One region of the Streptomyces sp. NBC_00209 genome, then DNA from elsewhere that is predicted to be linked to it. Evidence: riboswitches for the same ligand, from Rfam matches in the RefSeq annotation. Region 1 holds a riboswitch; each other region holds the start of a gene.

The links. A riboswitch is a leader RNA that binds a small molecule or an ion and turns the genes downstream of it on or off. The one in region 1 is predicted to bind cyclic di-AMP.
Positions count from the first base shown of each region.
Region 2: linked by a shared signal. The riboswitch ahead of OG867_RS14860 (M23 family metallopeptidase) and the one ahead of OG867_RS01635 (peptidoglycan DD-metalloendopeptidase family protein) in region 1 are both predicted to bind cyclic di-AMP.
Region 3: linked by a shared signal. The riboswitch ahead of OG867_RS29005 (transglycosylase SLT domain-containing protein) and the one ahead of OG867_RS01635 (peptidoglycan DD-metalloendopeptidase family protein) in region 1 are both predicted to bind cyclic di-AMP.

Region 1 covers NZ_CP108121.1:348,758-359,087, forward strand. Annotated here, with positions in the region: gene OG867_RS01615 (STM4013/SEN3800 family hydrolase) at 1-216, shown strand, start outside; gene OG867_RS01620 (STM4012 family radical SAM protein) at 213-1,562, shown strand; gene OG867_RS01625 (STM4011 family radical SAM protein) at 1,570-2,463, shown strand; gene OG867_RS01630 (SGNH/GDSL hydrolase family protein) at 2,482-3,336, opposite strand; gene OG867_RS01635 (peptidoglycan DD-metalloendopeptidase family protein) at 3,520-4,428, opposite strand; cyclic di-AMP (ydaO/yuaA leader) riboswitch at 4,432-4,587, opposite strand; gene OG867_RS01640 (tyrosine-protein phosphatase) at 4,995-5,807, shown strand; gene OG867_RS01645 (DUF6126 family protein) at 5,819-5,995, opposite strand; gene OG867_RS01650 (XRE family transcriptional regulator) at 6,039-6,647, opposite strand; gene OG867_RS01655 (aspartate aminotransferase family protein) at 6,710-8,107, opposite strand; gene dxs (1-deoxy-D-xylulose-5-phosphate synthase) at 8,104-10,032, opposite strand; gene hpnH (adenosyl-hopene transferase HpnH) at 10,115-10,330, opposite strand, start outside.
Region 2 covers NZ_CP108121.1:3,297,462-3,307,791, reverse strand. Annotated here, with positions in the region: tRNA gene OG867_RS14870 (tRNA-Met) at 14-87, shown strand; gene OG867_RS14865 (PP2C family protein-serine/threonine phosphatase) at 257-1,420, shown strand; cyclic di-AMP (ydaO/yuaA leader) riboswitch at 1,632-1,785, shown strand; gene OG867_RS14860 (M23 family metallopeptidase) at 1,797-2,966, shown strand; gene OG867_RS14855 (aldo/keto reductase) at 3,154-4,098, shown strand; gene OG867_RS14850 (PrsW family intramembrane metalloprotease) at 4,102-5,688, opposite strand; gene trmB (tRNA (guanosine(46)-N7)-methyltransferase TrmB) at 5,739-6,575, opposite strand; gene lhgO (L-2-hydroxyglutarate oxidase) at 6,657-7,907, opposite strand; gene OG867_RS14835 (sporulation protein) at 8,020-9,597, opposite strand.
Region 3 covers NZ_CP108121.1:6,385,307-6,395,636, reverse strand. Annotated here, with positions in the region: gene OG867_RS29025 (TetR/AcrR family transcriptional regulator) at 1-254, opposite strand, end outside; gene OG867_RS29020 (DHA2 family efflux MFS transporter permease subunit) at 334-1,806, shown strand; gene OG867_RS29015 (SpoIIE family protein phosphatase) at 1,843-4,347, opposite strand; gene OG867_RS29010 (antitoxin) at 4,487-4,675, opposite strand; gene OG867_RS29005 (transglycosylase SLT domain-containing protein) at 4,981-5,847, opposite strand; cyclic di-AMP (ydaO/yuaA leader) riboswitch at 5,851-6,035, opposite strand; gene OG867_RS29000 (2,3-dihydro-2,3-dihydroxybenzoate dehydrogenase) at 6,457-7,302, shown strand; gene OG867_RS28995 ((2,3-dihydroxybenzoyl)adenylate synthase) at 7,355-9,013, shown strand; gene OG867_RS28990 (isochorismatase family protein) at 9,047-9,679, shown strand; gene OG867_RS28985 (helix-turn-helix domain-containing protein) at 9,692-10,153, opposite strand; gene OG867_RS28980 (alpha/beta hydrolase) at 10,297-10,330, shown strand, end outside.

The DNA.
Region 1 (10,330 bases):
CGGGCGACGCACGCCGCCGCCCTGGAATACGTGGACGCCCACATCGGCCGGCTCTTCGCCGCCGCGAGCAGCCGCCGCCGCGCCTTCGCCATCGTCTGCTCCGACCACGGCACGGCCTACGGCGACGACGGCTACACCGGCCACCGGCTCGGTCACGAGTCCGTCTGGACCGTCCCGTACGCCCACTTCTTCCTGGAACCGGGGGCCGTCCGATGACCGTGACGCACACCGTCCGCCCGTACGAGAGCTATGTGTACGCCTATCCGCACAAGACGGCGTACCGCCCGCTCGCCGAGCGGCCCGGCGGGCGGCCCGGGCTGAGCGAGCTGTGGGCCGGGGAACGCAAGGACGCGCTCTCCCTCTATCTGCACATCCCGTTCTGCGAGGTCCGCTGCGGCTTCTGCAACCTCTTCACCCGGATCGGTGCCCCCGACGAGCTGACCTCGCGGTATCTCGACGCGCTGGACCGGCAGGCGGGCGCCGTACGGGACGCGCTGGGCGACGCGGAGCCGGTACGGTTCGCCGCGGCGGCGTTCGGCGGGGGCACGCCCACCTTCCTGACGGCGGGCGAGCTGGAGCGGCTGTGCGACATCGCGGAGAAGCGGATGGGCGCCGATCTGCGGTCCGTCCCGCTGTCCGTGGAGACGTCCCCGTCCACCGCGACCGCCGACCGGCTCGCCGTGCTCGCCGAGCGGGGCGCCACCCGGATCAGCATCGGGGTGCAGTCCTTCGTGGAGGCCGAGGCCCGCGCGGCGGTGCGCCCGCAGCACGCCGCCGACGTGGAGCAGGCGCTCGGCCTCATCCGGGACACCTCCATACCCGTGCTCAACATCGATCTGATCTACGGCATAGACGGCCAGACCGAGCGGACCTGGCAGACCTCGCTGGACGCCGCGCTGCGCTGGCGTCCGGAGGAGCTGTACCTCTACCCGCTCTACAAGCGTCCGCTGACCGCGCTGGGCCGGCTGTCGGAGAGCGAGTCCGACGCGGCCTGGGACGAGCAGCGCCTGCGCCTCTACCGGGCCGGCCGCGACCACCTCCTGGCCCACGGCTACGAGCAGGTGTCGATGCGGATGTTCCGCCGCGCCGACGCCCCGCGCGCGGAGGGCCCCGACGACTACGCCTGCCAGACGGACGGCATGATCGGCCTGGGCTGCGGCGCCCGCTCCTACACCTCGCGGCTGCACTACTCCTTCGACTACGCGGTCCGGATGAGCGAGGTGCGGGGCATCATCGACGCCTACACGGCCACCGCGGACTTCTCCCGCGCCGAGGTCGGGCGGTACACCGACGGGGACGAGGCGCGCCGCCGCCATCTCCTCCAGTCGGTGCTCCAGGCGCAGGGCATGGCCGTGGACGAGTACCGCGAGCGGTTCGGCACCTCGCCGTACGAGGACTTCCCGGAGGAGCTGGCCCGGTTCGAGGCCCGGGGCTGGCTGGACGCGGGGGCGCAGGGGCTGCTGCGGCTGTCGCCGGAGGGGCTGGCGTACTCGGACGCGCTGGGCCCGGAGCTCTTCTCCCCCGCCGTGCGGGCCGCGATGGCCGCCTACGAGCTGAAGTGAGGGACCCGTGGACCTGACGATTCTCTACCGGGGCCCGCTCGCCTCCTGCGACTACGACTGCCCGTACTGCCCCTTCGCCAAGCGGCGCGACAGCCCGGATCAGCTGCGGGCGGACCGGGCGGCGCTCGAACGGTTCACCGCGTGGGTGGCGGCGCAGACCGGTGACCGGATCTCGGTGCTGTTCACGCCGTGGGGCGAGGGCCTGGTGCGGTCCTGGTACCGCAGGGCGATCGTGGAGCTGGCGGGCCTCCCGCACGTACGCCGGGTCGCGATCCAGACGAACCTGAGCGGCCGTACGCGGTGGCTGGCCGAGGCTCCGGAGGCGGCCCGCGAACGGATCGCGCTGTGGTGCACGTACCACCCGGGGCAGACGCCGTACGAGCGTTTCCTCGGCCGGTGCGCGGAGCTGAGGGACCTCGGGGTCCGGCACAGCGTGGGCGTCGTCGGGTTCGACGCCCATCTCGGCGAGGCGCGGCGGCTGCGCGCGGCGCTCCCGGAGGAGGTCTACCTCTGGGTCAACGCCGCCGAGGGGCACACCTACACGGACGAGGAGGCGGAGCGGTGGACGGCGATCGACCCGCTGTTCCCGTACAGCCGCCATCCGCACCGCTCGGCGGGGCTGCCCTGCCGGACCGGTGAGTCGGTGATCTCGGTGGACGGGGAGGGCACGGTGCGCCGCTGCCACTTCGTCCGGGCGGAGCTGGGCAATCTGTACGACGGGAGCTACCGGCGGGCGCTGGGGCCGCGGGCCTGCCCGCTCGCCGTCTGCGACTGCCACATCGGCTATGTGCACCTGGAGACGCTGCCGCTGTACGACGTCTTCGCGGGCGGGGTCCTGGAGCGGGTCCCGGAGGTGCTGCCGCTGTCCCCGGTCGCCGCGACGCGGTCACGGGGCGACTGAGGACAGCGGAGGGGCCGGTCAGAGCGGCAGCAGGTCCGGCCGCTTCGGCTCGACGTGGTCCCCGGAGGACTCGCCGCGCAGCCGCCGCCCGATCCACGGGACCAGGTATTCGCGCGCCCAGTGGATGTCGTCGCGGCGGATCTCCAGCGTGCCGCGCGGCGGCTGCGGCGGCCACGGCTGGTCCGGGTCGGCCGGCACGTCGAGGCCGAGGACCTGGGCGGCGCGGAGCGCGACCCGGGTGTGGCCCTCGGGCGACAGGTGGAGCCGGTCGCCGTCCCAGGCGCGCCGGTCCTGCACGGAGCGCAGCGACCACAGGTCGAGGACCGGGCAGTCGTAGCGGTCGGCGATGGCCCGGACGTGAGCGGTGTAGGTGGCGATCTTGCCGCGCAGATGGCGCAGCACGGGGACGCCGCGGGTGTCGAAGCCGGTGGTGACCATGACGGTGCCGACCGACCGCGTGAGGTCGGCGACCGCCCGCTCGAAGCGTTCGGCCACGTCGTCCGGGTCGGTGCCCGGCCGGATGATGTCGTTGCCGCCGGCGCAGAAGCTCACCAGGTCGGGGGCGAGTTCCTTGGCGCGGGGCACCTGCTCCTCGACTATCTGGTCGAGGAGGCGTCCTCGTACGGCGAGATTGGCGTACCGGAAGTCCCCGTGCGCGGAAACGGGTGAGCCCTCGGCCCGGGTCGCCGGGCCGGGCTCCGGGAGCCGGTCCGCGAGAAGTACCGCGAGCCGGTCGGCCCAGCCGACGAACGTTCCGTCCGGGCCGGCGTCGCCGACTCCCTCGGTGAAGCTGTCGCCAATCGCCGCGTACGACCCGATGGCGCCCTGTCGGTCGATGGCGCCCTGTTGAAGGTTGTTCGAATCGTCTGCCACAACCGCATATCCTGCACCCCGGAATGTGACCTACGCGACCGTAATAAGGGGTTGACGGGTGGTGAGATAAACCACCCGGTCAGTTTTCGGTAAAGGGGGAATAAGCAGAGGGACGGCGCACCGCCGTGCGCCGTCCCTCTGTGTCGTTCAGCGACCCGGATCACCGGGCCGGTGGTGCCTGGATCAGACGGTGATCCCGTGCGACGCCAGGTAGGCGATCGGGTCGATGTCCGAGCCGTACTCCGGGCCGGTGCGGACCTCGAAGTGGAGGTGCGGGCCGGTGGCGTTGCCGGTGGAGCCGGAGAGGCCGACCTGCTGGCCCGCGGTCACGGTCTGGCCCGCCGAGACGGAGAGCGAGGACATGTGGCCGTACTGGGAGTAGTGGCCGTCGGCGTGCTTGATGACGACCTGGTTGCCGTAGGCGCCGCCCCAGCCGGCGGTGACGACGGTGCCGGAGGTGATGGCCTTCACGCTGGTGCCGGTGGAGACGGGGAAGTCGATGCCGGTGTGGCTGCCGCTGGACCAGCTGGCGCCGGAGGCGCGGTACGCGGTGGTGTGGTTGCCCGGGACCGGGTGGACGTAGCCGGAGGCGTTGTCCTGTGCGGCCGGAGCCTCGGTCTTGGCCTCGGTCTGCGTCTCGGTCTTGGTCTCGGCCTTGGGCGCGGTCTTCGTCTCGGCCTTCGGCGCGGCCTTGGCGGGGGCCTCGGACGTGGTGGCGGCGGGGGCCGCCTTGGCGCCGAGGGTCAGCTTCATGCCCGGGAAGATCAGGCTCGGGTTCTCGCCGACGACCTCGCGGTTGTCCTGGTACAGCTTGTGCCAGCCGCCCTCGACGTGGTGCTGGGCCGCGATCTTCGACAGGTAGTCGCCGGAGACGACGGAGTACGTGGTGGTGCCGGCGCTCTTCGCGGGCTTGGCCGGGGCGGTGTGCGCGGCGGCCGACTTCGACGTGGCCGGTGCGGACTGCTCCGCGGCGTGGGCACCGGTGGCGCCGAGCAGCGGAAGCGCGATGACGGCTCCGCCGGCGCTCGCGGCGACGACGCCACGGGCAATGGTGCTGGACTTGGGACGGCGGTGCTTACCCGAATTGGGCATGAAGAATTTCCTCTCCGGCGCCTGCGAGGTGAGCTGTCGGGTTCGGGCTGGAGATGCCCGGCCGCGCCTGGCGCGACTTCACCCCTAGCCGTCCGGTCGTCCCGGTCGGCGGCTTACCTGGTTCCCCCGCTCCTGCCACACGGTGAGTGAGTGCGAATTCCGGACGGCGGCAGGATTGGGCGTTCCATCCGGATGGCATGGAACGTAAGCGAGCCGGGACGGCGGAAACAAGCCACATGTTCGGCGCCGGATTCCGCACCGGAATTGCGGCTCGGAATTCCGGTCACACTCCGTGGATTACGGATCTTGGCTTTCCGCGCGGCGCGGGGAGTACCCAGCCGGGGCGCCACCACACACCGTCACGGATATGATCCCGCTCACGAGCGGGTGATCATCTCCCGCACAACCAGGGCAAGTTCTACATAATCCGGCAATACGGACATGTCGTGGCCATCGTCCGCACCGGAGCGGGCGGCCGAGATGATTGCCCCAGGAACCGATGTCGTATCGTCGCGGTCGTGGGCCCGTCGGCGACACGCGCCGGGGCAGAGCCTCCAGGAGTGACCGTGACGCAGCAGCTGCCGCAGACCCCGCCGACGGAGCCCGTTCTCACCGGTGTCCGCAACTTCCGCGACGTAGGCGGTCTGCCCACCACCGACGGCCGCCGGGTGCGCCACGGCAGGCTCTACCGCAGCGGGCACCTGGCGCACGCCACGGCCGAGGACGCGGCCTTCCTCGGCGGGCTCGGCCTGCACACCGTCTTCGACTTCCGCAACGCGGCCGACCACAAGCTGGACGGCCTGGACATCGATCTGCCGGGCGTACGGAATGTGAGCATCCCGCTCAGCGACCCGGCGGACGGCGCCGAGTTCTGGCGGATGGTGCGCGACGGCGACATGGCGGAGCTGCGCTCGATCCTGGCCGACGGCAAGGGGACCAGCCGCATGGTCGCCTCGTACCGCTCGATCATCCTGGAGCGCACCGCCGAGCACAGCCGGGTGCTGCACGCCCTGGCCGAGGACAGCGTCCCCGCCCTGATGCACTGCGCGGCCGGCAAGGACCGGGCGGGGCTCTCGATCGCGGTGACGCTGCTGGCGGTGGGCGTCGGGCGGGAGACCATCGAGGCCGACTACCTCAAGTCGAACGACGCGCACCGCCGCTACCGCATCCGGCGCAGCGACACCTCGTCGGCCGGGATGTCCCCGGAGGTGCTGGAGCTGCTCAACCCGCTCTTCGGCGCCCAGCCCGACTACCTCGCCGCGGCCTTCACCGCCATGGACGAGACCTGGGGCGGCACCGACCGCTATCTCACCGAAGGGCTGAAGCTCACGCCCGCCACCCGTGAGCAGCTGCGCGAACGGCTCCTCGACGAGAGCTGAGGCGGCCCCGCCTACTGGTTGTGCATGCCGACCGCGAAGAGCAGATAGAGGAACGCGGCGATGACATGCCCGGCCACCAGGTAGGCGAAGAGCCGGATGACGAGTCCGCGCGGCATCTTCTTCTCCTGGCTGTCGGCGCCGGGGCGCGGGGCCGGGGTGAGCGGGTCGTAGTGCTCTGAATCAGGCATGACTGGCCTCTCTGGCTGCCGGGGCTCCGGCGGCGGGAACGTCTCAGCCGCGGTGGACCTGGCCGCCGAGGCACAGGTCGGCGGCGGGGCTCTGCAGCAGGGTGTGGACGAAGAGCAGCTCGGCGCCCTCGGGTTCGGGGGCCGCGATCCGGTGCGGGGTGAGCGAGTCGAAGTGCGCGCCGTCACCGGGCGCGAGGTCGTGCACCGTCTCGCCGAGCGTCACCCGGAGGCGGCCGGTCAGGACGTACAGCCACTCCTCGCCGGGGTGGACGCGGACCAGGTCGCCCTGGGCGCCGTACGGAACGCGGACGCGCAGCGCCTGCATCGCCCGGCCGGAGCCGCCGGCCTGCTGGTACAGCCAGCCGTCGGCGGCCGCGCCCTCGAACGGGCGGCCGCGGACGATCGCGTCCCGTTCCGGGGGCGTCTCGCCGAGGAGCTCGGAGACCGTCGTACCGTAGATCCTGGCCAGCTGGAGCAGCATCGGCAGCGAGGGCTGGCGTCGGCCCGTTTCGAGCCGGGAGAGATGGGCGGGCGAGAGCCCGGCCCGCTGGGCCGCGGTCTCCAGGGTGAGACCACGGCCTCGGCGCAGATCGCGCAGGCGTGGCGCGACACCGGGCAGCTCACCGGCCGCCAGGTCGTCCGGAGGGTTCATGCCTCCATTGGGCCAAAGACTTTCCCCTGAGGCAAATTTATTGCCTCAGGGGCAAAAACGCCTCAGCGGTTGGCGACGGCCTGCTTCACCAGGGTCCGCCCGAAGTCCCACATCAGTCCCCCGCCGCTGTGCGCGTCGTCCATGACGGCGGTGAACGCCTCCACGAAGCGGTCGACGTCCGCGTCATCGATGACCAGCGGCGGGATCAGCTTGATCACTTCGAGGTGGTCGCCGGAGACCTGCGTGAGGATGCGGTGCTTCTGGAGCAGCGGCACGACGACCATCTGCGCGAAGAGCCCCTTGCGGGCCGCTTGGAGCATGGTCCAGCGGCTGCGCAGCTTCAGCGAGGTGGGGCGGCCGAACTCGATGCCGATCATCAGCCCGCGCCCCCGCACCTCGTGCAGCAGCTCGTAGCGCCCGACGAGCGCGGACAGCCGCTCCCGGAGCAGGTCGCCGGTGCGGCGCGCGTGCGCGACGGTCTCCTCGTCCTCCATCACCGACAGCACCGCGAGCCCCGCCGCCATCGCCTGGGCGTTGGAGCCGAAGCTCGCGGAGTGGACGAGGACCCGGTCCATCGAGGAGTAGACGCGCTTGAAGATCCAGTCCTTGCCGAGCGTCGCCCCGACCGGGACATAGCCGCCGGAGAGCGCCTTGGCGACGCAGACGAGGTCCGGTTCCACCCCTGGCTCGTGCTGGTACGCGTAGAAGTCGCCGGTCCTGCCGAGGCCGGTCTGCACCTCGTCGGCGATGAGGAGGGCCTTGTGCTTGCGCAGCAGTTCCTGGGCCTCGCGCAGATAGCCGGGCGGCGCGGCGAGCACCCCCTTGCCCTGGATCGGCTCCACCACCAGGGCCGCGACATCACCCCGCTTCAGCTCCCTGCTCAGCGCCGCGAGGTCGCCGAGCGGGATCGCGGTGTCGGGCAGCAGCGGCGCGAAGCCGTCCCGGAAGCCGCCCTCGCCGTTGACCGAGAGCGAACCGGTGGTCAGCCCGTGGAAGGCGTGGTCGCAGTAGAGGACGCGGGGCCGGCCGGTGGCGTACCGGGCGAACTTGAGAGCCGTCTCGACGGCCTCGGTGCCGCTGTTGCCGAAGAACACCCGGTCCAGGTGCGGGCTGTGGCTCAGCAGCTTCTCGGCGAGCAGCCCGGGCAGCGGCTGGCAGTCGAAACGGGTCAGGTCGGCGAGCGAGGCGTCGAGGACGTCGTGCAGCGCCTTGCGTACGACGGGGTGGTGCCGGCCGAGCCCCATGACGCCGAATCCGGCGAGCATGTCGAGGTAGTCGTTGCCGTCCGCGTCCCAGAAGTGCGCGCCCTCGGCCCGCTCGTAGACCTTGTCGAAGCCGATGGTGTGCAGCATGCGCGGGAGCTGGTGGTTGAGGTGTCTGGTGTGCAGCTCGTAGCGTTCGGCGCCGCGCTCGGCGAGAAGCCGCGCCAGATCGAAGCCCTTGGGCTCGTCGTCCTTCATGCCCCGCTCTCCTTGTGCCCGTTGCCCGGAGCGTCCTGCCCCGTGCCGCCGGCCGCCTTCCGGGCGGCCGTGACGGCGCTGATCCGGCCCGCGATCTCGACCGGTGTGAGCCCGATGTCGGCCAGCACCTCGGACCGCTTGCCGTGCGCGAGGAACTGCTCGGGGATGCCGAAGGTGCGCAGCGGTACGTCGACGCCCGCGTCCCGGAGCGCCTGCCCGACCGCCGAACCGACGCCCCCGGCCCGGCTGTTGTCCTCGACCACCGCGACGAGCCGGTGGGCGGCGGCGAGCGGCGGCAGCGTCGCGTCGACCGGCTTGACCCAGCGCGGGTCCACCACGGTGCAGCGGATGCCGGCGCCCGACAGGAGTTCGGCGGTACGCAGGCAGACGGAGGCCATCACACCGACGGCGACGAGGAGCACATCGGCGTCCTCGTCGCGCCGCAGCACGTCCATCCCGCCGATCCGGGCGACCGCCTCGAACGCCTCCCCGACCGACTCCTTCGGGAACCGCACCAGGGTCGGCGCGTCGTCCACCGCGACCGCCTCGCGCAGTTCCTCGCGCAGCCGGTCCGCGTCGCGCGGGGCCGCGATCCGCAGCCCGGGCACGACCTGGAGCACGGACAGGTCCCACATCCCGTTGTGCGAGGCGCCGTCGGGCCCGGTGACTCCGGCCCGGTCCAGGACGAAGGTGACCCCGCACCGGTGCAGGGCGACGTCCATCAGGAGCTGGTCGAACGCCCGGTTGAGGAAGGTGGCGTAGACGGCGACGACCGGGTGCAGCCCGCCCGTGGCGAGCCCCGCCGCACTGACCGCGGCGTGCTGCTCCGCGATGCCCACGTCCCAGACGCGGTCCGGGAACGCCTCGGCGAACCTCGTCAGCCCGACCGGGTCCAGCATCGCGGCGGTGAGCGCGACGACGTCCGGGCGCTCCGCCCCGATCGCCACGATCTCGTCCGCGAACACGGAGGTCCAGGACGGGCCGGCGGCGGGCACGAGCGGGACGCAGGTCAGGGGGTCCATCGCGCCGACGGTGTGGAAGCGGTCGGCCTCGTCGCGCAGGGCGGGGGCGTAACCGCGGCCCTTCTCGGTGATGCAGTGGACGAGGACCGGGCCGCGGAAGCCCTTGGCGCGGTGCAGGGCGGCCTCGACGGCGGCGGTGTCGTGCCCGTCGACCGGGCCGATGTACTTGAGCCCCAGGTCCTCGAACATGCCCTGCGGGGCGACGAAGTCCTTGAAGCCCTTCTTGGCCCCGTGCAGTGCTCCGTGCAGCGGCTGCCCGATGACGGGGGTCCGTTCCAGGAGGCCCTTGCCCCAGGACAGGAAGCGTTCGTAGCCGTCGGTGGTGCGCAGGGTGGCGAGGTGGCGGGCGAGACCGCCGATCGTGGGTGCGTACGAGCGCTCGTTGTCGTTGACGACGACGATCAGCGGGCGGTCCTTGGCGGCGGCGATGTTGTTCAGCGCCTCCCAGGCCATCCCGCCGGTGAGGGCCCCGTCCCCGATGACGGCGACGACGTGGCTGCCGCGTCCGCGCACCTCGTTGGCCTTGGCCAGGCCGTCGGCCCAGCCGAGGACGGTGGAGGCGTGCGAGTTCTCGATGACGTCGTGCTCGGACTCCTCGCGGGACGGGTAGCCGGAGAGCCCGCCCTTGCCGCGCAGCTTGGAGAAGTCCTGGCGCCCGGTGAGCAGTTTGTGTACGTAGCTCTGGTGGCCGGTGTCCCACAGGATGCGGTCGACGGGCGAGTCGAAGACCCGGTGCAGGGCGATGGTCAGCTCCACCACCCCGAGGTTGGGGCCCAGGTGGCCCCCGGTCCTGGCCACGGCCTGCACCAGGAACGTGCGGATGTCATCGGCGAGTTCGCCGAGTTGTGACGCGTTCAGTGCCTTCAGATCGTGCGGCCCCCGGATGCTCTGCAGCAGCGCCATTCCCGGGCCCCCTCTCTGTGGTCCTGTTCCTGCTCAAGGTGAGGGCCGGGCTCCGCGCGGGAGCCCGGCCGGGTGCCGCGGCTCAGCCGTTGCCGCCGACGGTCTCGCGCATGGCACGCAGGGACTCCTTCAGGGAGCCCATGGTGGCGAGGACGGCGGTGGGTTCGTAGCCGCAGTGCGCCATGCAGTTGGCGCAGCGCGGGTCCTTGCCCCGGCCGTACTTGTCCCAGTCGGTGTCCTCGATGAGCTGCCGGTACGTCGGCACGTAGCCGTCACTCATCAGGTAGCAGGGCCGCTG
Region 2 (10,330 bases), 2.9 Mb from region 1:
TTGTGTTTACCGACGCGGGGTGGAGCAGCTCGGTAGCTCGCTGGGCTCATAACCCAGAGGTCGCAGGTTCAAATCCTGTCCCCGCTACTGAAGGATCAGGCCCGGTACGCTGACAGCGTGCCGGGCCTGATGCGTTGTCGGCGCCTACGCGTTTTCGCCCCATCGGCGGCCGAGGATTCGCCCGGTTGCCGGGCGGGCGCGAGGCTGAGAGAGGTGCGCGGTATCGGCCGTGGCCGCACCGGGCAGGAGACCGCAGGTGGGGAAGTGGGCGCGACGGTGGCGAGGGCGTGACGGTGTGGACAGCCGTCGATTCGTCCGGGTGCTGCCCGCCACGATGATCGTCGTGGGAGTGGTCTTCGACTACTTCACCCCGCCCGCGTTCACGGCGATCCCGATGTTCGCGGCCGCCCCGCTGATCGCCGCGCCGTTCTTCGGCCTCGGCGCCACCCTCCGGATCGGGCTCGCCGGGGTCGTCGCGATCGCCGCGATGCGGCTCTACACGGGGGACCTGCCGGGCGCGGTCCCGGTCATCGAGATGCTCACCGTGCTGACCGTCGCCTTCCAGGCCGCGGTGATCAACCGTGTTGTGCGGCGCGGCAGCGAACAACTGGCGTCCGCCCGGATCATCGCCGAGACGGCCATGCGGGCCGTGCTCCCCGCGCCGCCCGAGCGGATCGGCGGACTCCAGGTGGCCGCGCGGTACGAGGCGGCGCAGGCGGACGAGTTCGTCGGGGGCGACCTCTTCGCGGCCGCTGACACTCCGTACGGCGTACGGCTTGTGTTGGGGGACGTGCGCGGGAAGGGGCTGGAGGCGGTCGGCGCGGTGGCGGTGGTGATCGGGGCGTTCCGGGAGGCGGCGGAGCAGGAGAAGTCGCTGGAGGGCGTGGCGCAGCGGCTGGAGCGCGCGCTGGCGCGTGAGTCGGTACGGCGGAGCAATCTGGACGCGTTCGAGGGGTTCGTGACCGCCGTGTTCGCGGAGATCCCGCCGGGCGCGGAACGCGTACGGCTGGTGAACCGCGGCCATCCGGACCCCTTGCTGCTGTACGGGGACGGGGCGGTGGAGGCGCTGACGCCCTCGGAGCCCGCCCTGCCGCTGGGCATGGACCTGGGGGTGCGGCCGGACCGCTCGGACGAGTGGGAGCTGCCGTCCGGCGGGACGCTGCTGTTCTACACGGACGGCCTGTCGGAGGCCCGTGACGCCGAGGGCGTCTTCTACGACCCGGCGGAGCGGCTGCGCGGGCGCCTCTTCCCGGGCCCCGAGGAGCTGCTGTCCGCGCTGACCGACGACGTACGGCGGCATACGGGGGGCGAGTCGACCGACGACATGGCGCTGCTCGCGGTGGCTCGGCCGGCCAAGGGACAGCCCGACCGGCGCAGGACGGTGAAGATCGTCAAGGGGGGTGCCACACTGCGTGACTGAGAGACGCCGCTCCGCATAACATTTGACGCAACGTCGGAAAAAGCGTAGTGACCGAACGCTGATCAACTCGCCCGATTCCACCCGGTTGTGTCCCATAAAGTCCAGGCCAAGCGCGTGAACGATCAGTGGGAACAGCTTGGAATCGGACCCGTCTGTCTATTAACGTTCGATAACGCAGCGCGGTTGTCCCAGCCGTCGTCAGGGACGGCGCCGTGCGCGTGCGCCGAATTCCGCAAGGGAACCGGGGAACCACCTACATGGGGTGAATCGGGCATCTTCGTCTTCACAAGAGGCGGAGGAACCCGTAGGAGACCTTCCTGCTCCGAACCCGTCAGCTAACCCGGTAGGCGAGAAGGAAGGAAAGGAGTGCGCCCGCGTGGCGTCCAACAAGCCTGCCCCCGAATCACCTTCCCGGTTCGTGCCCGAGTACGGCGCCGACTTCGTGTCCGGCCCCGGCACCGCGTACATCCCGGAACAGGGAAGCGACTACACGACCGATCGGGGCAACGGCTTCGCCACCGGCGCCGGTTTCGGCAGCGGCTTCCGCGCCGATGACGCCGACTCCGAGCGGGCCTGGGAGGAATGGAACCCCACCGAGGAGTCCGTTCGCCCCGTCCGCGGCAAGCACCGTGTCGCCAAGCAGCGCAATGGTCTGGCCCGTAGCTCCACCGTCCTCGGCGTCGGTGTCATCGCGGCCGTCGGCGCGGGAGGCATGGCCACCGCGCAGAGCAAGCCGCCGGTCTCCATCTCTCTTCCCGATTCCATCGCGGACAATCTCCCCGACGCCAAGTCCCTTCCCGGCGTGGGGGCGTTGTTCTCCGGCGAGAGCGCGGCCGAGACCCCCGCTGCCGCCACCGCCGCAGCCCCGCTGACGACCGCCGGCATCACCACGGCCGAGGCCGAGCAGGGCACCACGGACGCCGGCGAGGCGCTGCGCGCCCGCATCCTCCAGCAGGCCGAGCAGCAGCAGGGCGCCGCCGACGCCGAGGCGAAGGCGGCCGAGGAGAAGGCAGCTGCCGAGAAGGCGGCCGCCGAGGCGAAGAAGCAGCAGGACGAGGCCGAGGCCAAGGCCGCCGCCGAGAAGAAGAAGGCGGAGGAGGAGGCGAAGAAGAAGGCCGAGGCCCTGCGCCTGGCCAAGCTCGCCGCCAGTTACGCCATCCCGACCTCCTCGTACACGATCACCTCGACGTTCGGCGAGGCCGGCTCGATGTGGTCCTCCGGCTACCACACGGGCCTCGACTTCGCGGCCCCGACCGGTACCCCGATCAAGGCCATCCACACCGGCACCATCAAGTCGGCCGGCTGGTCCGGCGCCTACGGCTACCGCACGGTGCTGGAGCTGGAGGACGGCACCGAGCTGTGGTTCTGCCACCAGTCCTCGATCGGCGTCACGGTCGGGCAGAAGGTCACCACCGGCGACACCATCGGCCGCGTCGGCGCGACCGGCAACGTGACCGGCCCGCACCTCCACCTGGAGGTCCACACCCCCGACGGCACCGGCATCGACCCGATGGCCTGGCTGCGCGCCCGCGGTCTCACGGTCTGAGCACTTCCGCTCCGCATTCTTGAGCCCGGGCTCTTCCCTGCCCGCGGCCGTCCGAACCCCGGCAGCCCTGACGCACACCCCCGACGTCAGGGCTGCCGGTCTGCGTGGCCGCAGCTGCCGGATGCGGCAGCCTTCCGGATGGATGGGGCACGGAATAGCGGGCAGGCCGGAAGCTGTTGTTCCACATATGACTTCACTGCGCAATCTCGGCCCGTCGGGCCTCCAGGTCTTCCCGCTCTGCCTCGGTGGAAACGTCTTCGGCTGGACCGCGGACGAGGCCCAGTCCTTCGCCGTCCTCGACGCGTACGCGGCGGCCGGCGGCAACTTCGTGGACACCGCCGACGCCTACTCGCACTGGGTGCCCGGCAACGAGGGCGGCGAGTCGGAGAGGGTCATCGGCACGTGGCTCGCGTCGCGCGGCAACCGGTCCGACGTCGTGGTGGCCACCAAGGTCGGCGCGCTCCCCGGCTACAAGGGCCTCTCGGCACCCACGATCAAGTCGGCCGCCGAGGAGTCGCTGCGCCGGCTCGGCACGGACCACATCGACCTGTACTACACGCACTTCGATGACGAGACCGTCCCGGTCGAGGAGATCATCACCGCGCTCGACGAGCTGGTGAAGGAGGGCAAGGTCCGCGAGATCGCCGCCTCCAACATCAGTGCCGCGCGGCTGCGCGCCTCGCTGGAATTCTCCGAACGCGAGGGCCTGGCCCGCTATGTGGCGCTTCAGCCGCACTACAACCTCGTCTCCCGGGACACCTACGAGGGCGAGCTCCAGGACACCGCCGCCGACGCCGGGCTCGCGGCCGTCCCGTACTACGCGCTGGCCTCCGGCTTCCTCACCGGCAAGTACCGCTTGGGGACGACCGTGGACAGTGCCCGCGCCGGGAGCGCGGCCGGTCACCTGGAGTCGGAGCGCGGACAGCGGGTGCTCGCCGCGCTCGACACGGTGGCGCGGGACCGGGACGCCGAGATCGCGACGGTGGCCCTGGCCTGGCTCGCGTCCCGCCCGACGGTTGCCGCGCCGATCGCCTCCGCCCGCACGCTCGACCAGCTGCCCGCCCTGCTGGCCGTCGCCGGGCTTGAGCTGACGGACGAGGAGCTGTCGACGCTGACGGCGGCGTCGGCGTAGGGGTCAGGCCGGCGGCCCGTTGTTGTAGGGCTGCTGGCCGTAGGCGTGTTGACCGTAGGGCTGCGTCGTCGGGTGCGGGGGCGGGCTGCCGTACGGGGATGGGCTGCCGTACGGGGCCGGGTTGCCGTTGTACGGATGCGGGTGGCCGTTGTACGGGGCCGGGTTGCCGTACGCGTAGGGCGTGGGCCCGCCCGCGTACGGCCGGCGGGGTGGCCAGGCGGCCGTGTAGCCGGGCGGCCGGCGGTGGGTGGCCCGGGCCGCGTACGCGAGGGCGGGGCCCGCGATCTCACGGCGCTGCCACAGGTGATGCAGCAGCTCCAGCTCGCGCGCGGCGAAGTCCGGGTCCGCCCTGCCCAGCCCGGCCTGCCGGCGCAGGGAGGCCAGGGACGTCGCGAACGCCTCGTACTCGGCGACCGCCCGCGCCGCCGCCCTGCCGCGCTCCTTCGCCTCCTTGGCACGGACCCTCGCGTAGTCCGGGTGGTACGGATGGCCGGACGCGCTCACCGCGTACCGCCGGCGGGCCGCGTTCCTGGCCAGGGCGCGGGCCCGCATCGAGGCGAGGGCGCGGGGTTCGTCAGGGGTGAGCCAGCCGGCTTCGGCGTACGCGGGGAGCTCGACGGCCAGGGAGCGGAGCTCCTTGCGGCGGGCCCGGACCATCTGCCAGGTCACCAGGCCGAACACCGGGACCATGAACGCCCCGTACACGATGTAGAAGCCGTACCGGCCGAAGGTCGCCGAGCCGTTCCACAGGGCGTGCATGCCCATCGCGAGGATCAGGCCGAGCAGCGGGACGGCGATGCGCCGCACCCGCCGGCCAGGGGCGCTGCTCGCGGCGATCCCGAGACCGATGCCGGTCATGACGGTGAAGAGCGGGTGGGCGAAGGGGGTCATCACGGCCCGGACCAGGAACGTCACCACGGTCACCGACGCGAAACCGGAGTCCAGTTGCTGGTCCTCGCCGAAGGCGTTGCCCAGGTAGAGGATGTTCTCGGTGAAGGCGAACCCCGTCGCGGTGAACCCGGCGACGACGACGCCGTCCACGATCCCGGTGAAGTCCCTCCGGCGGAAGAGGAAGAGCAGCAGGACAGCGGCCGCCTTGGCGCTCTCCTCGACCACCGGTGCGATGACCGTGGCGCCGACGGTGTCGGCGTTCCCCGGATCGCTGTCGGCTATCCACCGGGTCGCGAACGAGTTGGCGAGGATGGCGACCAGGGCCGCCGCGCACGCACCCCACGCGAAGGCGAACAGCAGATTCCGCCACGGAGTCGGCTCGACCCGGTCCAGCCAGCGGAAAGCCGTCATCAGTACCGGAACAGGCAGGACGGCCAGGCTCAGGCCGACGAGGAATCCCTCGGTGCCGGTCTGGTCGCGGACCAGGGCGAGGATCACCACCCCGCAGAGCGCGAGCAGCGTGAAGACGGCGACGACTCGGAACGTCCGGTTCCGCCAGAGCAGGCCGACGCGGCGCGGCCGGTAACGCCACTGGCCCCGCGCCGGCACGGCGGCCAGGATCTCGCCGACCCGCTGCTCCTGGAGCACGGGGACGGCCGGCTGATCCCACCGTTGTCGCTGAACAGACCCGTCGGACACCCCTCGACCCTAACGAGCGGGTCCGACAACGGCCATGGTGCCCGTCGGGCTCAGACGCGCGCGAAGAGCAGGTCGTGCACGACGTGGCCCTTCCCCAGACCCTGGCCCTCGAACCGGGTCCGCGGGCGGAACGCGGGCCGCGGGGCGTAACCGCCGCCGGCCACCGTGTTCTCGAAGAGGGGGTGCGCGGTGAGCACGTCGAGCATCTGCTCGGCGTACGGCTCCCAGTCGGTCGCGCAGTGCACGATCGCCCCGGGCTTCAGCGGGCCCGCCACCAGGTCCAGGAACTCCGGCTGGATCAGCCGGCGCTTGTGGTGGCGGGACTTGGGCCACGGGTCGGGGAAGTAGACCCGCAGCCCGTCCAGCGAATCCGGCTCCAGCATTTCGCGCAGCAGGATGATCGCGTCACCGTTGGCGACCCGGACGTTGGCCGAGCCGTTCCGGTCGGCGAGGCCGAGCAGGTTGCCCTGGCCGGGCGTGTGCACGTCGACGGCGAGGATGCCGGTCCCCGGGTCGTCGGCCGCCATCTGCGCGGTGGCCTCACCCATGCCGAAGCCGATCTCCAGGATCACCGGGAGGCCGTCGAACAGTGCGGGCAGGTCGAGGACGCTCAGCCCGTCGATGTCCAGGCCCCACTTGGGCCAGAGCCGTTCCAGGGCGTTCTGTTGGCCGGGCGTGACCCGGCTGCGGCGCGGCTGGAAGCTGCGGATGCGGCGCTCGTGGTGCGAGCCGGCCGGGTCGGCCGCGGGGCCGCCGGGGAAGCGGGGCTGCTGGCGCATCCGGCGCGCGCGCTCCAGGGACGCGGCCCGCACGTCGTCCGGGATCCCGGCGGTGGTGGGCACGGTGCCGTCGGGCGTCGGACGGGAGGGGTTCTTGGGCTCAGACACAATGCTCTGATTCTACGGGGCCGGGCGACGGCGGGTCGCTCGGCGACCGCGGGGCCGGCGACCGCGGGGCCGGGGCGCCCGTCACCCCGCCGGTGCCGGTGTCGGAGGCTTCCACCCGGCCGCCCGGGCGCGGAGCAGGGCACGGCGGGCCACCTCGCGGCCGATGGGCAGCGAGGCGGTGGCGGCGGGCGACGGGGCGTTCAGCACGTGCACCGTGTGCGGGGCCTCGCGGATCAGGAAGTCGTCCACCAGCGTGCCGTCCCGGAGCACGGCCTGGGCGCGGACCCCGGCCGGCGAGGGGCGCAGGTCCTCCTCCGTGACCTCGGGCAGGAGGCGGCGGACCGCCTCCGTGAACGCGCGCTTCGAGAGGGAGCGGTGCACCTCGCCCGCCCCGTACCGCCAGTGTCTGCGGGCGATGCGCCACGAGCCCGGCCAGCTGAGCGTGTCCATCAGCTCGCGGGGCCGGACGACGGGCCAGCCGTAGCCCTCGCGGGCGGCGGCGGGCACCGCGTTGGGGCCGACGTGGACGGAGCCGTCGAAGCCCCGGGTCAGGTGGACGCCGAGGAACGGGAACGCCGGGTCGGGCACCGGGTAGACGAGCCCGCGCACGAGCTCGGGCCGCGCCAGCTCGTAGTACTCCCCCCGGAACGGCACGATCCGCATCCCCGGGTCGTCGCCGGCCAGCCGGGCGATCCGGTCGCAGTGCAGGCCCGCGCAGTTGACCAGCACCCTGGCCCGGACCACCAGCCCGTCGGCGGTGCGCACGGCCACGCCCCAGGGGCGGCGGTCGATCGCCGTGACCTCGGCGCCGAAGCGGAGCACGCCGCCCGCGCCGCGTACCTCGTCGGCGAGGCGCCCGGCGACCGCCCGGAAGTCGCACACGCCCGTCGTGCCGACCCGGATCGCGGCGAGGCCCCGCACCTTCGGCTCGTACTCGGCGATCTGCGCGGGCCCCAGCTCGCGCACCGGCAGCCCGTGCTCACGGCCGCGCTGGACCAGGGCGTGCAGCCGGGGCAGCTCGGCGCGGTCCGTCGCGACGATCAGCTTGCCGGTCACCGCGTGGGCGAGGGAGTGCTCCCGGCAGAAGTCGGTCATCTCGGCGTTGCCGCGCAGCGCGTACCGCGCCTTGAGCGAGCCCGGCGGGTAGTAGATCCCGCTGTGGATCACCCCGCTGTTGCGCCCCGTCTGGTGGCGCGCCGGACCCCTCTCCTTCTCCAGCACGGTCACGCGGGTGCCCGGCGCGGTGCGCGTGAGCGCGTACGCGGCCGACAGTCCGACGATCCCGCCGCCGATCACCAGCACATCGCAGTCGTACGCCGCGTGCGTCATCATCACGCCACCTCCCACCCCGATAGTGCACTGACCCACTGACAACGCACTCAAACCCGGGCGGCCAGCGTGGCGCTTCCCGGGAAACGGGACTCCTATGCCGAAGCCGGGACTTCTATGCCGGGGCGACCAGCAGAGGGCGGGCGCGCTCGCGCAGCTCCACGACGCGCGGCTCGTCCCCGTACGGCTCCAGTCGGTGCAGCAGGTCGCGCACGTACTCCGTGGTCCGCGCCGATGAGATGCGGCCCGCCACCTCGACGGCCCGGGTGCCCGCCGCGCAGGCGGCGTCCAGATTCCCCGACTCCAGTTCGGCGACCGCCGACACGACGAGCCGCAGCCCGTGCGAGCGGACGAACTCCTCGGTGGGCCGGGACAGCGCCTGCTCGGTGAAGCGCCGGACCTGGCGGGGCGCCTTCAGGTCGAGATGGCACTCGGCGGCGTCGGCCGCGAAGCGGTCGTACGAGTAGAAGCCGAGCCACGCCGGGTCGGCGTCGCCCTCCCGGGAGCGTTCGAGCCAGCTCTCGGACGCCTTGAGCGCGGCTCCCGCGGCCGGCGCGTCGTTCGCCTTCGCGTGCGCGCGGGCCTCGACCAGGCGGAAGAAGCTCATCGTGCGGGCGGTCGCGAGGCCCCGGTTGCGCTCGACGGCGGCCTGCGCGAGGTCGACGCCCTCGTCGGCGAAGCCGCGGTAGGTCGCCTGGAGCGACATCGACGCCAGGACGTAGCCGCCGAGCGGAACGTCGGCCGCCGCCCGCGCGAGGCGCAGCGCCTGGATGTAGTACCGCTGGGCCGCCTCCTGCTGGCCGGTGTCGAAGGCCATCCAGCCGGCGAGCCGGGTCAGCTCGGCCGCCGCGCCGAACAGCGCACGGCCGACCTCGTCGCTGTACGAGCCCAGCAGGAGCGGAGCCGCGTCCACGCGTAAACATTCCGGGACCATCGAGGAGCGCCAGTCCCCGCCGCCGTACTTGGAGTCCCAGCGGCGCGCGTCCTGGGCGGCCTCGCGGAGTTTGGAGACGTCGCTGTGGCCGACGCGCAACGAGGAGGCGTCGCCTCCGGATTCGGGGCCGGGCTGTGCCGGGATGAGGAGGCTGTGGCCGGTGGCCGTGCCGGTCGCCTGCGCGGGCGATGCGGGTGTGCCCGGCTGGGCGGGCGCCCCGGCGGGGCCGTGCGCCCCCGGTGCGCCGTGCGCGCCGGTCGGCTGCCCCCCGACCGTGGCCGGTGCCCGCGCGACCGACGGGTCGGCGGGGGATATCAGCCAGCGGGACGTGGGTGTGGCGTACGCGCTCACCGAGAACGAGCCCGCGAGCGACTGCCAGATCCCGCCGCTGCCCGCGCGCCGCCCGGCCAGATCCAGCCGGTACAGCTCCGTCGCGGACCGGACGGCCGCGTCCACGTCACGCGGGAACGCCAGGCCGACCTCCGGCGCCGGATCGGCGTCGGCGAGACCGATCTCGTGCAGCGGGACGGGCCGGCCCAGCTTGGCGCCGATCGCCGCGGCGATGAGATGGGGCGCGGCGCCCTGGGGCACCATGCCCTTGGAGACCCACCGGGCGACCGACGTCTTGTCGTAGCGGAGGGTCAGTCCGCGCTGCGCCCCGAGGTCGTTGACCCGCCGGGCGAGCCCGGCGTTACTGATTCCCGCGAGGGCGAGAACGGTGCCGAGCTTCTCGTTCGGTCCTCGTTGCTCCCTGGACATGGCCACCCCTCGACACACAGACGGCAGCCGCGTCACCGTCTCGGCGCGCGGCATTCGTACCGTGTTCTCCCCAGGGACGAACCCTGTCACTCCGCCCGCACACGCATTTGGCCGTGCCCCGGGGAATATGCCGCCCTGCAGAGAACATCAGTGCACCCAGCGTAGTTCGTCGCATCCCTACCGTTAAGGGCCGGACGTCCGTATGGCGGGATTGTTGTCGGTCCCGGCCACGCGCGGAGTGCTGTGGGACGGGAGGTGACGCGAGGGACGTACGGGGCGGTGGAGGCGAACACGCGGCGGAGGAAGGGAAAAGGAAGAGCGGGGGAATGACGGGGGTGCGGGGGAGAGGGAGTGGAGGTCGCCAGGGCCGGGGACGAGCCGGTGCGTGAGGGTGTGCGATTCCGCTTCGCGGCGGCGGTGTACGGGCTTCGTCGCGCCGCTCTCTCTCCTTGCCGACCAGCGCGGACCGGCGCGCGGGGCGTACGTGCCCGCTGTCGTCCCGCTCGCCCCCGGTCGGTTCGGCCGGGGGCCTCCGAGGGCTCCGTGCGTGCACCCCGGTGTGTGGCCGTGCGCCCGCACGTGCGCTCTGGCCCGGCCCCGGAGGCGGCGCTTGCATGGGTGCTGCGTGGATCGGCCCGCTGCGTCTGACGCAGGGGGCTGGGGGATATATCGCCGCCTCATTCCCCGCAGGCGGTGAACCGGTCCGGGGGGCGAGGCCCGCCTCCCGGACCGT
Region 3 (10,330 bases), 6.0 Mb from region 1:
TCCAGGGTCTTGGCGTGGGAGCGGGCCGCCGTCTCCGTCAGGACGTAACGGAAAAGCCTCTCCTTCGAGCCCAGGTGGTTGTAGATCGTCGGCTTGGAGACCCCGGCCTCGGCGGCGATCACGTCCAGGCTCGCCTGTGCGTATCCGACCTGCGCGAAGACCCGCAGGGCCGCCTCCACGATCGCCCGGCGCTTGTCGAGGCGCCCGCGGTCCGCCGGGCGCCCGCCCATCTCTTCCTTCTCGCCCACGCTCATACGCCCATGCTACGGTGCCAGCCACCTGATTTAACTACCCAGTTAAATTTTCTGACTGAGCTAGTTCAAAGGAGTTGCCGTGCCTGTAACAAAGCCGGTGGGGAGCGGGCCCGCCCGGCTCGATGCCGCACTGCTGACGCTGGTCGGCGTCATGGTGCTCGGCGGGATGATGTCGTATCTGGACGCGACGATCGTCAACGTCGGGATCAGCACGCTGGGCGGCGAGTTCCACGCGACACTGGCCACCATCGAGTGGGTCACCACCGGCTATCTGCTCGCGGTCGCCCTGGCGATTCCGCTGGCCGACTGGGCCGTGGCGCGGTTCGGCGCCAAGCGGATGTGGCTGCTCGGGCTCTCGGTGTTCCTGATCGGCTCGACGCTCTGCGCCTTCGCCCGGAACGCGGAGAGCCTGATCGCCTTCCGCGTCGTCCAGGGCTTCGGCGGCGGCATGGTCGATCCGATCATGATGACCGTGGTGGCGGGCGCCGCCGGGCCCGCCCGGATCGGCCGGGTCATGGGCCTGGTCTCCGTGCCGATCACGCTGGGCCCGGTGGTCGGTCCCGTGGTCGGCGGGCTGCTGCTGGACCACTTCTCCTGGCAGTGGATGTTCCTGGTCAACATCCCCTTCGCGCTGGCCGCGATCGTGCTGGCCGTCCGGGTGCTGCCGGCGGATCCGCCGCCGAGCGGCGACCCCGTGCCGTTCGACGCGCTGGGCGTGGCGCTGCTCTCCCCCGGGTTCGCCGCGATCGTGTTCGCGCTGTCCCGGGCGGGCGGCGACGGCTTCGGCAGTACGAAGGTGCTCGTCGGGCTCGCGGTGGGCGTCGCCCTCTTCGCCGCGTACGCCGTGCACGCGCTGCGCACCTCGGTGACGCCGCTGCTGGACCTCCGGCTGTTCGGCGGCAGGGGCTTCGGCGCGAGCGTGACCACGATGTTCCTGCTCGGCGGTGGTCTGTTCTCGCTGCTGTTCCTGCTGCCGCTGTACTACCAGCAGGTGCGCGGCCACACCGTGCTGGAGTCCGGGCTGCTGCTCGCCCCGCTGGGCCTCGGCACCCTGATCGGGATGCCGGTCGCGGGCAGCCTCGCGGACAAGGTGGGCGCGCGGAGGCTGGTCCCGGCCGGTGCGCTGCTGATCGGCGTCGGCGCCCTGGTCTTCACCGGTTCGGGCCCGGGTACGTCCCAGGCCGCCCTGACCGCCGCGCAGTTCGCCGCCGGCTTCGGCATGGGACTGGTGGGCGCGCCCACGATGGGCTCGGTCTACAAGACGGTGCCGGGCGAGTCGGTCGCCGGTGCCACGGGCGCGGTCTTCATCCTCAACCAGATCGGCGCCTCGCTCGGTATCGCCGTCGTCGCCCTGATCCTCCAGGGCGGCGGCTCCCACGCCGCCCCCACCGCCGAATCCTTCTCCGACGCCTTCTGGTGGCCGGTCGCCGCGGCCGTGGTGGTCTTCGCCGCGGGTCTGCTGCTGCCCGGGAAGCCCGAGCCCGTACCGGCCGCCGCCGGGGCCCCGGAGGAGACGTCCGCAGGCCCGGAGCCGGTCACCGGCCCCACCTGACGGCGCGCGCGGCGGACCTGGGTGGGCTGCCCCCGGTCAGGCGTCGTCCCCGGTCCACCGGGCCGCGAGGAGCAGGGCGATGTCGTCGGGCCGGTCCGCGGCCTGGCGGGCCCGGCGGATGACGTGGTCGGCCGTGTCGGCGAGCGGGGCGGTGCCCACGCCGGCGAGGGTGGAGCGCAGCCGCTCGACCCCGACGTCGATGTCGATGCCCGCCTGCTCGACCAGGCCGTCGGTGTACAGGGCGAGCGTGGCGCCCGGGTCGAGGTGCAGTTCGGTGACGGGGTAGCCGGCCTCGGGGTCGATGCCCAGGACGATGCCGCCCGGGAGGTCCATGACCTCGGTGGTGCCGTCGGGCCGGCGCAGGACGGGCTGGGGGTGCCCGGCGCGCACGGCGTGCGTCCGGCCGGTGGCCGGGTCCGTGACGATGTAGCAGCAGCTCGCGAACTGGCCGGTGTCCAGGTCGATGAGCAGGCGGTTGGTGCCGCTCATGACCTCCTGGGGGTCGTGGCCGCTGAGCGCGAAGGCCCGTACCGCGCTGCGGACCTGGCCCATGGTCGCGGCGGCGGACACGCCGTGCCCCTGCACGTCCCCGATGACGAGGGCGAGGCGGCCGTGCGTCTCGATCACGTCGTACCAGTCGCCGCCGACGTCCATGCCCTGGGTGCCGGCGAGGTAGCGGCCCTGGGTGTCGATGCCGCGGACGGCGGGCAGCCGGTGCGGCAGCAGGGCGTCCTGGAGGCCGCGGGCGAGGGCCGCCTCGGTGTCGTAGCGCTGGGCCCGCTGGAGGGCCTGGGCGATGAGCCCGGCCAGGGCGGTCAGGACCGTACGCTCCTCCGGGCTGAAGCCGCGCGGCTGGTCGAAGCCGAGGATGCAGGAGCCGACGAGCCGCCCCGAGGCGATGAGCGGGAGGAAGGCGCGGGCGCCGACGTCGGCGTCCATGGGGATGCCCGGATAGGCGGCGGCCAGGCGTTGCATCGACTCGAAGAAGATGGGGCGCCCGGTGGTGAGCGTTTCCACGCCGGGGATACGGGCGTCCAGGCCGACCGCGTCGAACCGGTCCAGGAAGCCGTGCGGGAAGCCGGTCTCCCACTCCAGGTAGAGGTGGCCCTCCTTGAGCAGGTAGATCGCCAGTTGCCGGCCGCCGAAGGCGGGGAGCAGTTCCTCGGTGACCACGCGGGAGACCTGCCGGGCGGTGACGGCCTCGGTGAGCGCGATGGCGAGGGCGACCGGCCGGTAGAGGGCGGCGGACCGGTCGGCCGGTGAGCCGAGCCCCAGTCCGGGCGAGACGACGGAGTCCGGGGTGTAGGCGGGCGTGTCGGTGGGCGTGAGGACCGCGGTCAGGCCGTCGTGCCCCGGGTACAGGGAGACCGAGACCCAGGGGGGCGGGTCGCGGCGGGCGAGGAAGTGGACCGGGGCGTCGGAGAGCATCGCCGCCCGGTAGTGGTCCTCGTACGCCGGGTTCGCGAACCAGGGCAGCGCCTCCCAGAACACCCGGCCGACCAGGGCGGCCCGGGGCCGGCCGAGCATGTCCTCGGCGAGCGGGTTGACGTAGGTGATCCGGCCGAAGCGGTCGAGCGAGAAGATGCCGCGGGGCAGCCGGTCGGCGGCCTCGGCGACGACGGGGCCGATGCCCAGGTCCACCAGGAAGCCGGTCAGGTGCCCGCCGCGGCCGGCGCCGTCGTCCCGGCGTCCGGAGACCTCCAGCAGGTGGGAGCGGCCGTCCGGGCCGCGCAGCCGCATCCGGCGGACGACGGGGCCGTGGGAGTCCGCCGCCTGCCGGGCCAGCGCCCAGAGGCCGTAGACGTCCTCCGGCGCCAGTCTGGCCGCCAGGGCCCCGATGGTGCCGGGGAAGCCGTCGGTGCCGGTGCCGAGGATCGTGTCGAGATCCGCGTCCGCCTCCACGGCGCCGGTGGCGAGGTTCCAGTCGAAGCGGCCGATGCGCACGGGCGGCGAGGTCCTGGCGGGCAGCTGTACGGGGAGCGGCTCGCCCTCCCACTCGGGCCGGGTGCCGACGTCCGCGAGGCCGGCCAGTTCGGCGCCCAGGCCGTCGGCGATGCGCTGGAGCCGGTCCCGGTCGGCGGCGGGGACCGGCTCGTCGCCCGTCGCACCGCGCAGGACGACGAGGACGCCGACCGGTTCGCGGTGGCGCAGCACCGGCACGTACAGGGAGCCGAAGGGGAACGGCAGTCCGGCCATCAGCTGCGGGAAGCGCCGCATGGCGTCCTCGGCATCGGTGAGATACACCGGGCTGCCGGTGCGGAACGCCTCGGCGACCGGGAACGGCCGGTTCACGTGCATCCGCCACCAGGGGCGGAGCAGGGGGCCGGGGAATCCGGCGAGGACGGCGAGCCGGAGCAGGCCGGGGGTGCGCGAGGGGAGGTAGATCCCGCCGGCCCGCCCGTCGACCGCCTCGATCGCGTTCACGACGGACTGGGCGAGCACCAGGGACAGGTCGTCCGGCGCCCGGCTGTCCTCCGGTCCTCGGGGCGGGCCGTCGTTCGGACCGAACGGCAGCCGCCCGGCCGCGCCGTGCCAGGTCACACAGCCAGGATGCTCCCGGGCGGCCGGTGCGGCACGTCGGAGGCGTCCCGGCCCGCGCGGCCTGGGGGGCCGGGACACGCGGGAGCGGTGGACACCACGACTGTGGCGTCCACCGCTCCCGCACGGTCCGTGCAAGCGCCTACCGGCCCTCGTCGGGCGGGCGGTGGTCACCGAACTGGTCGTTCATCTTCTGCTGAGCCGAGTCGACCTGGCCGCCGTACTTGCCGCCGGTCTTCTTGTCGACGTAGTCGCCGCCCTTCTCGACTCCCTGGCGGGCCTGGTCCGGATGCCCCTTGATCATGTCCTTGATCTTGTCGAGCATGCCCATGACTGACCTCCTAGAGACGCTGACCGTTCCAGCATCCACGCCCCGCCGTGCCCTCGCATTCCGGGACGGCCGGGTCCGGACGCCCTACTCGCCAATCGCCTCGCCGACGTGGGCCTTCGCCCGGGGGGTGCCGGGAAGAGCCCGCTGTCTTCCCGGACGCCCTGTTCGACATCGCTTGTGCCACAAGGGTTGTACGGCTTTTCCGCGACAAGAGCGGTACGGCATGCGAAAGGGGTGGAAAGGAGCGCTTCCGCTTCTTTCCACCCCTGCTCACGATCCCGCCCCGAGGGCGGGGCCGGTCTGGATCAGTACGCGCCGAAGACGTTGTCCATCGAGCCGTACGTGGCGGCGGCGTAGTTGCACGCGGCCGTGATGTTGGCGACCGGGTCGTAGAGGTCCATCGACGTACCGGGCACGTGGTACGCGTCGAAGGTGGGCTGGATCACCTGGAGCAGCCCCTTGGAGGGGGTGCCGTTGACGGCGTTGATGTCCCAGTTGTTGATCGCCATCGGGTTGCCCGAGGACTCCCGCATGATGTTGCGGTAGATGCCGTCGTAGCTGCCGGGGATGCCCTGCTGCGCCATGATCGCCAGGGATTCCTTGATCCAGCCGTCGAGGTCGTCGGTGTACGCGACGGCCGTCTTGGTCTCGGCGGGCTTCTCGGCGGCGACCGGGACGACGGTGCGCTCGGAACGGTCGGCGCGGTCGGCGCTCTCGGTCCGGGGGGCGGTGTCGCCGTTCTTCTCGGCGGTCTCCGCCTTGAATGCGCTCTTCTCGGCGGCCTTCGGGGCGGCGGCCTCGGACTTGGCACCGATGGTGAGCTTCAGGCCCGGGTGAATGAGGTCGGGGTTGCCGCCGACGGCACCGCGGTTGTCCTTGTACAGCCGCTCCCAGCCACCGCCGAGGGAATGCCCCTGGGCGATCTTGTAAAGCGAATCGCCGGACACCACGGAATAGGTGGTGGGCGCGGCCTTGCGCACGGCAATTTCCTTGCCGGCGACGGAAGTCGGGGCCGCTGCCTTTTCGGCGACGACGGTCTTGGCGGGGGCGGCGGAAGCCGATCCGGCCGTGATCAGGGGGAGCGCGAGAACGGCTCCGCCCGCGCTGACGGCGATGAAACCGCGGGTCAGGGACGCGGACGTGGCACGACGGTGCTTACCCGTGATGGGCATGGGGTATTTCCTCTCCATCGCCTGCGAGGTGAGCTGTCGGGTTCGGACGGGAGATGTCCGGTCGCGCATGGCGACTTCACCCCTAGCCGCTCCGGATTCCGGACCGGCGGCAAACCTGGTTCCCCCGCTCCTGCCGTACGTGAGTGGTCGGGTTCCCGGACGGTGGCAGGATTCGGCGTTCCATCCGGATTGATGACGGGACCGTAAGCGAGAAACGACGGCCGGAACAAGCCCGGAATTGCTGATCACAATTGTTTTGCAAGATCCATCAAAGGAAATGCTCATGATCGCCCGCGCCGGGGGAAGTCAAATTTCTTGGGACGACTGGGAACCGGGAGATCGGATTGCGCGTCAGAAACAGCCGACGTGACGCTGCCCACTGAGACCGGAATGACGCGTTCGTCCGTTTTGTGTCCATTTGGCAGCATCAAAACCGCCCCGATCGCCCGTAATTGACTTTTTTCCCATGCGGGAACAAAAGGGACATCAAACGACCCACGAGCGGCCGGAATCGCCGGTTCGGACCCCTCGTTCGCGCGATCACTCTATGGTTAGGCTTACCTAAGTATTGCCGCCCCTTGTTCACCGTCATAGGGAGACCCCAGAACCATGGCGCCGCGTTCCGCCCCTTCGTCCCCTCGTCCCGCCGCCCCCGCCGCCCCCGCCGACGAGGAACTCACCGGCAGGCTGGCCCTCGTGACGGGAGCCGGACGCGGCATAGGCGAGGCCGTCGTGCGGGCCCTCGTCGCGCGCGGCTGCCGGGTCCTGGCGACCGACGCGGCCCCGGAGGGCGTCGACGCCCTCGCCGGGGAGTACGGGGGGAGCGTCGTGGCCCGGGCACTGGACGTCACGGACGCGGCGGCCGTCGAGGCCCTGGTCGCCGAGGCGGAGGACACGCTCGGCGCCCTCGACATCGCGGTCAACGTCGCCGGGATACTGCGCTGTTCACCCGTCACCGAGCTGACCGACGAGGACTGGCGGGCGACGTTCGCCGTCAACACCGACGGGGTGTTCCACGTCTCGCGGTCCGTCGCGCGCCGGATGGCGGACCGGGGCGCGGGCAGCATCGTCACCGTCGCGTCCAACGCCGCGGGCATCCCCCGTACGACCATGGCGGCGTACGCCGCGTCCAAGGCCGCGTCCGTCATGTTCACCAAGTGCCTCGGCCTGGAACTGGCCCCCCGGGGCGTCCGCTGCAACACCGTCTCGCCCGGCTCCACGCTCACCGACATGCAGCGCGGGATGTGGCCGGCCGGTGAGGCGCACGACGACGGGCCCGCCGCGCGGCGCGTCATAGCCGGGGACCTGGCGAGCTACCGCACGGGCATCCCGCTGGGCCGGATCGCCGAGCCGTCCGACATCGCCGAGGCGGTCGCCTTCCTCGTGTCCGACCGGGCCCGCCACATCACCCTGCACGACTTGTACGTCGACGGCGGCGCCACCCTGCGCGCCTGACCCGTCCGCCCGGCGCCCCCGAAACCGGACCTCCCCCTGGAGACCTGAAACGATGACTGCCTCACCGTACGAAGACGCCCCGGCCTGGCCCGCGGAGTTCGCCGCCCGCTACCGCGCGGCCGGGCACTGGCGCGGCGAGACCTTCACGAGCATGCTGCGCGAACGGGCCGAGGCCCACGGCGACCGCGTCGCGCTGATCGACCCCGCGCCCGAGCGCCGCGCCTGGACGTACCGGGAGCTGGACGAACGCGCGGCCCGGCTGGCGGCCGGCTTCCGGGCGCACGGGATAGCCAAGGGCGACCGGGTCGTCGTCCAGCTGCCCAACATCCCCGAGTTCGCCGAGGTCGTCTTCGCCCTCTTCCGCATCGGCGCGCTCCCCGTCTACGCGCTGCCCGCCCACCGCGAGACGGAGATCGGCTACTTCTGCTCCTTCGCCGAGGCCGTCGCCTATGTCGTCCCGGACCGGCACGCCGGATTCGACCACCGCGCGCTGGCCACGGCCGTACAGGCACAGGCGCCCACCCTGAAGCACGTGTTCGTCGTCGGCGACCCGGGCGAGCACACCGCCCTGTCCGACGTGCCGTGCGACGCGTCCGGGGAGCCCGAGGACGGGCCCGAGCCGCACGACCTGGCCTTCCTCCAGCTGTCCGGCGGCACCACGGGGGTGCCCAAGCTCATCCCCCGTACGCACGACGACTACATCTACTCGCTGCGCGGCTCCAACGAGATCTGCGGCGTCGACGCGGACACCCGCTTCCTCGTGATCCTGCCCGCCGCGCACAACTTCCCGATGAGCTCGCCCGGCTGGCTCGGCACGCTGTACGCGGGCGGCACCGTCGTCCTGTGCCCGCGCCCCGACCCGGCCACGGCGTTCCCGGTCATCGAGCGGGAGCGCGTCACCATGACCGGCATGGTCCCGCCGCTCGCCCTGGTGTGGACGGACGCGGCCGCCTCGGCGGAGCAGGACCTGTCGAGCCTCGAACTGATCCTCGTCGGCGGCGCCAAATACAGCGAGACGGCCGCCCGGCGCCTCGAACCGGCGCTCGGCTGCCGGCTGATGCAGGTCTTCGGCATGGCCGAGGGCCTCGTCAACTACACCCGTCTGGACGACGACCACGAGACCGTCGTCTCCACCCAGGGCCGGCCGATCTCCGAGGACGACGAGATCCGCGTCGTGGACGACGCCGGACAGGACGTCCCCGACGGGCGGTTCGGGCATCTGCTGACCCGGGGTCCGTACACGATCCGTGGTTACTGGCGCGCGCCCGAGCACAACAGGACCGCGTTCACCGAGGACGGGTTCTACCGCACGGGGGACATCGTGCGCCGCACCCCGAGCGGCCATCTGGTCGTGGAGGGGCGGGCGAAGGACCAGATCAACCGGGGCGGCGAGAAGGTCGCGCCGGAGGAGATCGAGAACATCATCCTCGCCCACCCCTCGGTGCACGACGTGTCGGTGGTCGGTGTGGCCGACCCGTATCTCGGTGAACGCACGCTGGCGTACGTGATTCTGCGCGAGGGCGCCGAACCGCCCGGGGCGCTCGCCGTCAAACGGCATGTACGCGAACGCGGCATCGCCGCGTACAAGGTGCCCGACCTCGTCGCATTCGTGGACGTCTTCCCGCAGACGGGGATCGGCAAGGTCAGCAAGAAGGGCCTGCGTACCGACGCGGCCCCCGCCTCCGTGTCAACTCCCCCCGCACAGAACTGAGTCCGTCCCGCGCGGCACCGAAAGGCTCCCCTCATGGCACTTCCCGCCATCGTCCCCTACCCCCTGCCCGGCGCCGACGAGCTGCCGGCCAACCGGGTCGGCTGGACCGTCGACCCGGCGCGCGCCGTGCTGCTCGTCCACGACCTCCAGAACCACTTCCTGCGCGCGTACCGCCCCGGCGAGGAGCCGCTGACCGGCATGCTCGCGAACACCGCCCGCGTGATCGAGGCCGCCCGCCGCGCCGGCATCCCGGTGGTGCACTCGGCGCAGCGCGGCGGTCAGAGCGCCGAGGAGCGCGGTCTCCAGCTGGACTTCTGGGGGCCGGGGATGACCGACGACCCGGAGGCCCTCGCCTCGCCGGTCGAGGTGGCGCCCGCGCCGGGCGACACGGTGCTCACCAAGTGGAAGTACAGCGCGTTCGTCCGCACCGAGCTGGAATCCCTCATCCGCGACGACGGCCGCGACCAGCTGGTGATCACCGGGGTGTACGCGCACATCGGTGTGCTGATGAGCGCCGCCGACGCGTGGATGCGCGATATCCAGGCGTTCGTGGTGGCCGACGCGGTCGCGGACTTCTCTCGCGAGGAGCACGACATGGCGCTGCGCTGGGCGGCGGGCCGCTGCGCGGTCGTGACGACGACGGACGCGCTGCTGAAGGACATCTGAGCCCGCGCACCCTCACGGCCGGAGGCGCCCCGCCGCCTCCGGTGTGAGGTGCCGGGCGAGCACGTCCAGCGCCTCGCCGACCGTGCGCAGCGTCTCCGGGTCGTCCGTGCCCAGCGCGGCGGCGAGCGCGCCGTCGATCCGGGCGGCCCGCACCTCGGTCACCCGCTCCGACACCTCGGAGGCCGTACGGATCAACTGGCGCCTGCCGTCCGCCGGATCGGGCGCGGACACGAGCGATCCGGTCTCCTTGAGCCGGGCCACGGCGCCCGACACCTGGCTCTGCGGCAGGCCGGTGCGGGCGGCGATCTCGCTCACGGAGGTGTCCTGGTGCCCGAGGACGTCGCTCAGCACGACCAGGGCCGCCCGGGTGCCCCCGCGCTGCGCGGGTCCGGCCGGGGACACCGGCTCCGGCAGCGCCTCCTCGCCGATCTTCATCAGGGTCCGGCCGAGCAGGAAGAGCTGAACGGGGGTCATCGATGCGCTCATGAGCCGCGACTCTACCGGCAACCCATCACCATGCGATGCATCTCTATTGATGCATCTAAATAGATGGAGTACGGTGGGGATTACCCGCCGACGCTCCCCGCGCCGGACACCTCACCACCCAGGAGACCCCGATGTTCCTCGACACCGACGGCGCCACCCTGTACT